DNA from 3 places in the Exiguobacterium sp. s127 genome. Region 2 is predicted to be linked to each of the others. Evidence: riboswitches for the same ligand, from Rfam matches in the RefSeq annotation. Region 2 holds a riboswitch; each other region holds the start of a gene.
The links. A riboswitch is a leader RNA that binds a small molecule or an ion and turns the genes downstream of it on or off. The one in region 2 is predicted to bind S-adenosylmethionine.

Region 1 (2,197 bases), on a different contig from region 2:
AGAAACGGAATCGCGGCGACGCTCAAGCTGACCGAGGCGGCAGCGGGACCGATCGTCGTCTTCGTGATGAGTTGCGTCAATGGAATCAAAGCAACGAGTAGGATGATGAATGGTAACGAGCGGACGATGTTGATGGCGAAGTCCAACGTCGTTCGAATGAAGACGTTTTGGAAAAAGAGTCCGCGGTCGGTGATGAATAATAAAATCCCGAGTGGAATTCCGATGATGATGGCGAAGGCGAGTGAAATGCCAACCATGAAGGCCGTCTCTCCGAGTGCTTTCGTTAAGTCGGGAAGCATTGTCGTAAACCGGTCAAGCGACATCTTGAATCACCTCGATTGCGTGCAACTGTCCCTCGAGCCAGGTTAAGGCACGATTCACGTGCAGTGTCGGTCCCGTCAAACTGACGATTAAGACGCCAAACGCGACGTCCTGAATGTAGTCGACCTTCCCATGCAGGATGCTGACTGCGATATCGAATTGTTTGATGGCTTCAGATAAGGTACTCTCACCTGTTTTTTCACCCGTGAACTGAAGTCGAATGACTTTGCCGGGTGTCGTCCGTAAAATCCGTTCCGGTAACTCGATTTGGAGTGCCGTATCGACGTAATGTTTTGTGACCGGATGTTCGGCTTGACTAAATATGGCGTAAGTCGAAGCGACTTCGACGACTTCACCGTGCGCCATGACGGCAACGCGGTGACAAATTTGTTTGACGACGTCGATTTCGTGGGTGATGAGGATGATCGTCAAACCGAGCCGGGCGTTCAAATCTTTCAGTAAATCGAGAATCTGGAGCGTCGTCACGGGATCGAGCGCTGATGTCGCTTCGTCACAGAGTAAGATGTTTGGATTGTTGGCGAGCGCTCGTGCGATGCCGACGCGTTGTTTTTGTCCACCACTGAGTTGGCTCGGATAGTTCGTCTCGAATCCTTCGAGTCCGACGAGTGCCGTTAATTCTTGAATCCGTTTCGGGAACTCACGCCGTTTGACACCGGCAGCCTTTAAGGCGAACTCGATATTGTCGGCAACGGTGCGGGACTGAATCAGTTGAAAGTGTTGAAAGATCATACCGACCCGGAGACGGAGTTTGCGGAGAGACGTTTTGGAGACACGTGATAGATTGGCTCCGTCTACTATGACCGTACCGCTCGTCGGTGTCTCGAGCCCGTTAATCAACCGTAAGAGTGTACTTTTTCCGGCGCCGGATTCACCGATGATGCCGAATATTTCCCCTTGTTCAATCGTTAAGTTGACATCGTTTAATGCAAAAATCGGTGTGCGGTCACGGACGAATTGTTTTGTGATGTGTGCGAACTCAATCATGATGTTTCCCTCCCGATACAAAAAAATCGCTTTTTTCCAGTTAGAGAGCAACCAGAAAAAAGCGACGAAGTGTAGAATTTCGTAACTTATCTCTCAGAACAAAAGAAGTTCTGTAGGATGTGGCACCGTTCCATTACTGGTGGTTGCCGGACGTCGTTGGGCCTAATCCCTCGGTCGCTCTCGATAAGTAGCTATGCTGTTGGGATTTACTTTAACGGAAATGATTCCCATCTGTCAAACGTTTTTTCAGAATTATTCGGCAACGGCGGTTTGGAAGAGCTGAAGGGTCCCGATTCGCTTGACAGCCTCGACGAGTCGGTCGACATCGGCAATCAGACTGATCCGGACGTAACCTTCACCGTATGTACCAAAGAAATGACCCGGTGTCACGGCGACATGCGCTTCGTCGAGCAGGTGATCGGTGAAGCTTTGGGACGTGAAGCCGGACGGAACAGGGAGCCAGACGAAGAACGAACCGCCGGGAACCGGTCCGTCCCAGCCGATTTCGTTTAATGCACCGAACAACGCATCGCGTCGCGTCTCATACAAGGCGCTCAGTTCACGGACACATGTCTGATCGCTTGAAAGTGCGACCGTCGCTGCATGCTGGATCGGTGTGAAGGCACTGACGTAAAGGTGTTCCTGGTATGTTTCGATGCTCGCGATGACGGACGGATTACCGATTGCAAAGGCAATCCGGAAGCCGGACATGTTGAACCGTTTAGAGAGTGAAAACAACTCAATCCCGACATGCTTAGCGCCTTCCGTCTGGAGGAAACTCCGCGTCGGACCATCGAAACTGATCCCGCCGTACGCTAAGTCATGGACGACGCAAATGTCATGTGCATCAGCGAACGCGACCGTTTGTTCA
Region 2 (2,197 bases):
AGACAGATGCGATTGTCGTCATCAAAAGTCGCGTCTCCCACGCAGCAGCGGCACATGTCCTCGTGCAAGCAAAAAAGCACGATATTCCGTTTGCGATTGAACGACTCGATGGACGACGCTCTTTGTATACGGCGTGCCAGCAACAACTTGAAAAAGCAATGGTCCAACGTTTACTAAAAGACGAGCGTTAAAAAGTGAAACCTCCTCAAAAATAAACCGTAAAGAAAGGTAGCACTTATTTTTGAGGAGGATCTTTCGATGTCAAAACAATTAAAATTAGCAGCGCGCGAGTCGTTGCAGGGACGATGGGGCTTCATGGCATTAATGATGTTGTTGTTCTTAATCATTCAAGGCGTTCCGAACGGATTTGCGTCCTCACCCGAAGAGGATTTCCAATTTATCGACTTGATTGGTATGCTCTTGACGGTGTTGACCTTACCGGTTGCAATGGGATGGTCATGGCTCGCCCTATCTGTCGCCCGAGACGAGCAGACGAAAGTCGCCGATTTGTTTGAGCCGTACAAAATGTTCTTGAAAGCCATTGGAGTGTCAATCGTCCAAACCTTTTTCTTAGGGCTATGGTTCTTACTTTTCATCATTCCAGGAATCATTAAGTCATTCTCTTACATGTTGACGTATTACATCATTCGGGACGAACCATCGATTGGCATCCTTGATGCCATTACACGTTCACGCCAAATGATGGATGGACACAAAAAAGAGGCGTTTTTCCTCGTCCTTTCGTTCATCGGTTGGTTCTTGCTCGGAATTGTTACGATCGGAATCGGTTTCCTCTGGATTGGCCCGTACTTCAGCGTCACAATCGCGAAGTTCTACGATCGCGTGCGTGGGGAAGAAGTTTCGACGACTGGTCACCGGACAGCCATGATGGATGCAAATCACAATGACTCACCGTTCGTATCACCAGAATGAATTGATTTTGAACAGCACCATACAAAGCAGGGATTGCCATCTTAAACCGATGTGCAATTCCTGTTTTTAGCTTCTAGACAAAGAAGTATCAAGAAACAGAGTGATTTTCCAAATGTTTTTTAATTCCGATAGGAAAAGAAGGTTTAAAGGTTGCTTTACTCTGCTAAAAGATGTACGCTAATTTCAATTATTCTTATCACGAGAAGTCGAGGGACTGGCCCGACGACACTTCAGCAACCCCGCATGAGCGGAAGGTGCTACTTCCAAGAGGAATTTATTCCTTTGAAGATAAGAGCCGACAGTAGATATTCGTCGCTCTTTTCTAAACGAAAAGAGCGATTTTTTATGCAAAAAGGGGGCACAGGGGATGGAATACGGATTTTGGTTACCAATCTTCGGGGGTTGGTTACGAAACGTCGAGGAGGAACAAATGCCAGCGACATTCGATTATGCGAAACAAGTCGCACAGACGGCAGAACGGATTGGCTTTTCTACGACATTGATTGCAGAATTGAACTTAAACGACATTAAAGGAATAGCCGAACCGAGTCTTGAGGCGTGGACGACGGCAGCGGCGATTGCGGCGACAACGGAACGGTTGGAAATCATGACAGCCGTCCGGCCCGGTTTTCATAATCCGGCGACGACAGCAAAAATGGCGGCGAACCTCGATCAGTTGAGTAACGGACGTTTTACGCTCAACGTCGTCTCGGCCTGGTGGGAGGAAGAAGCCCGTCAATACAATGGGATTTTTACAGCCCATGACGAACGATATGCCCGGACGGAAGAATTCGTGACGGTCATGAAAGGATTATGGGCGGACGCATCACCCTATAGTTTTGATGGGGCGTACTATCAGCTGGAACGGGCAGAGCTTCACCCGAAACCCGTTCAGCGTCCCGGAATCAAGCTCTACGCTGGTGGTGAGAGTGAGACGGGGAAACAGACGATCGTCAATCACTGTGATGCCTATGTCATGCATGGAGGAACGGTCGATGAAGTCGCGACGAAAATTACGGATATGAAAACCCGCCGCGCGGCGACCGGGAAGCAGCCGCTTGCGAGTTTCGGACTGGCGGCCTACATCATCTGTCGCGAGACGGAAGAAGCGGCGCTCGAAGAATGGCACCGGATTACGAACGTTAAAGAAGACGGTGCCGGATATGCCGGGTATGACGACTTCGTCAGTAAATCGCAACTCGAACAACAGGTCAAACGAAATGACTATTCGGTCTCAAACCGGGGACTGCGTCCGAACTTGATT
Region 3 (2,197 bases), on a different contig from region 2:
TGCCAACTACAATGATCCAATCATTTTAGTCGGCGCGTCAGAGTCGTATGAGCCGCGTTGCCGCCACTGCCATGAAGTGCCGGGGAAATCGCAAGCCCTGCAACAATGGAAGAAACAGCAACAGAACTGATGAAGTAAACGAAGGACTGATTCATCAGTCAGGACCGCATCAATCAAATGGCCGATACTCCCATCGTTTCAAGGGAGCATCGGCCATTTTTTTTGCGCATTCATATTGTTCTGGACGGCTTAGTCGATGCTTGAAACACGCATCGAAACAGTCTTCATCCCTTGCTTTTGCGCAGGAAAGACATCAACCGGTGTGGGTCAAACGACTATATTGGTGTACAAAGTGTGTTGCCTCGCGGACAATCGTTTCTTGATCATAATCGAGGGTCGCGACATGATAGGAGTCAAGCAGGCAATAGCTCCGTTTGTCCGTCGAACCGATGACTTGATAAAGGTAATCCGAACTTTCAGGCGGGACGACATGGTCTTCGGCAGAATATAAAATAAGTGTTGGAATCTCGATGGCTGGTAAGAGTGGACGTGTCTGGTCAATCAAGGTCAAAAGTTCCGATGCGCAGACGACAGGGACCTGGTCATAGATGATTTCAAACGCTTCACGTTTAATGTCTGGGGTACTTTCTTTTAAGTAGCGTGGACAGTCTTCAAAAGATAATGCTTCATAGGCAGGAATCGCTAACGCTGCATTGATCGTAATCAATCCGTCAGCAGGTAATCCTTCCGCGACGAGTGCAAGGGCAAGTGTCGCACCCATCGATTGTCCGGCGATGAAAATGGACGAACAATGATTGGTTAAGACGTCGAACCCTTGGCGGAGGCTTTGTTTCCAATCTTCAGCAGTCGACGCTTCGAAATCACGGATGCTCGTCCCGTGTCCGTCGAGACGCGGGGCATACACGGTAAACCCTTGAGCGGCAAACTGCTCTCCGACAGTACGGACGCTTTGAGGGGTTGCGTTAAAACCGTGAGACAGTAAAATACCGATTGGACCTCGTTCAATCAAAAAAGCTTCTGCGCCAAACAGGACGAGTGATGATGAATTCATAAAGGGTTCCTCCTTCTATTAAAAAACTCGTAGTGCTTTAGGCGCACTACGAGATTCTCGTAAGTATCATCCAAAGCATCGGCTTTGCTGGTCGGAGCACCTTGCATGTTGCAGGTTGCCGTGGGTTCGTAGAGCCAGATCTCTCGCCCACTCTTGATATATCGTATAGGAATTGTCGGAATAATCATTGTGAAGAGGATAGCATTGATTGAAATACGTTGTCAAGAAGTCAAAAAGAAGTCGAAATTGATAAACTGGGTAATTTGGTTTAATTTTGAAAATATGGTTGACTTGAGAAAGGAATCCCCGTAGTGTAAGCATTAGATTCACGACATAAGAACGACTTGAAACATCACACATATGAACTTCATACCGTAGCACTTATCGAGAGAGGTGGAGGGACTGGCCCTACGAAACCTCGGCAACAGACTTCTTACGTCGTACTGTGCCAATTCCGTCAGACGTTTGTCTGAAAGATGAGCGGAGCGGATTCTGCCTTAGTGCAGATGGAAGGATCCTTTTCTTTTAAGAGAAGGGTCCTTTTTTTGATGTTTTCCTAAAAAAAGAGAATGAAATACAATTCATTTTGTATTTTAGAATGACCTGTGCTAGTCTTGAGCTGTATAACTCAATAACCAGTTCTTCGGGGTAGGGTGAAAATCCCAACCGGCGGTGATGCGATTGATAAATCGATGAGCCCGCGACCTGCAGTGTACGCACTGTGGCTGACTTGGTGAGACTCCAGGGCCGACGGTAAAGTCCGGATGGGAGAAGGACGAAACAATGCGCTTGCTGCCATTTTCTGAAAAAATGTTTTCAGGGAAAGGTCTGTTTCTGTATGTGTAAAAACAGAAACGCGAGACGCTTATTTCGTCAATCCTTCAATCACGACGCCCCTTTTACAGGAGGCGTCTTTTTTATTGAAAGGAGCGGAAAAAATGGAAACATTAATGGAAACATTCATGAGTTATGCGATGCAACTAGCACACATGTTAAACGGTCAAACGAGCCCGAATCCGAGTGTCGGCTGCGTCATCGTCAAACAGGGGCGGATTGTTGGTTTTGGGGCCCACCGTTATGCGGGAGGACCCCATGCCGAAGTCGAAGCGCTCCTCATGGCAGGTG

Region 1: it holds a riboswitch for S-adenosylmethionine, as region 2 does, so the genes downstream of both, KNP98_RS00500 (methionine ABC transporter ATP-binding protein) here and KNP98_RS07440 (LLM class flavin-dependent oxidoreductase) in region 2, are expected to answer to the same signal.
Region 3: it holds a riboswitch for S-adenosylmethionine, as region 2 does, so the genes downstream of both, KNP98_RS12020 (alpha/beta hydrolase) here and KNP98_RS07440 (LLM class flavin-dependent oxidoreductase) in region 2, are expected to answer to the same signal.

The regions. Positions count from the first base shown of each region.
Region 1 covers NZ_JACSMO010000001.1:108,883-111,079, forward strand. Annotated here, with positions in the region: gene KNP98_RS00495 (methionine ABC transporter permease) at 1-323, opposite strand, end outside; gene KNP98_RS00500 (methionine ABC transporter ATP-binding protein) at 313-1,326, opposite strand; SAM riboswitch class I at 1,410-1,516, opposite strand; gene KNP98_RS00505 (aminotransferase class I/II-fold pyridoxal phosphate-dependent enzyme) at 1,579-2,197, opposite strand, start outside.
Region 2 covers NZ_JACSMO010000004.1:158,015-160,211, reverse strand. Annotated here, with positions in the region: gene KNP98_RS07450 (DUF2325 domain-containing protein) at 1-191, shown strand, start outside; gene KNP98_RS07445 (DUF975 family protein) at 259-933, shown strand; SAM riboswitch class I at 1,124-1,228, shown strand; gene KNP98_RS07440 (LLM class flavin-dependent oxidoreductase) at 1,301-2,197, shown strand, end outside.
Region 3 covers NZ_JACSMO010000009.1:64,065-66,261, forward strand. Annotated here, with positions in the region: gene KNP98_RS12015 (thymidine kinase) at 1-130, shown strand, start outside; gene KNP98_RS12020 (alpha/beta hydrolase) at 314-1,072, opposite strand; SAM riboswitch class I at 1,133-1,235, opposite strand; SAM riboswitch class I at 1,451-1,555, shown strand; FMN riboswitch at 1,708-1,852, shown strand; gene ribD (bifunctional diaminohydroxyphosphoribosylaminopyrimidine deaminase/5-amino-6-(5-phosphoribosylamino)uracil reductase RibD) at 2,011-2,197, shown strand, end outside.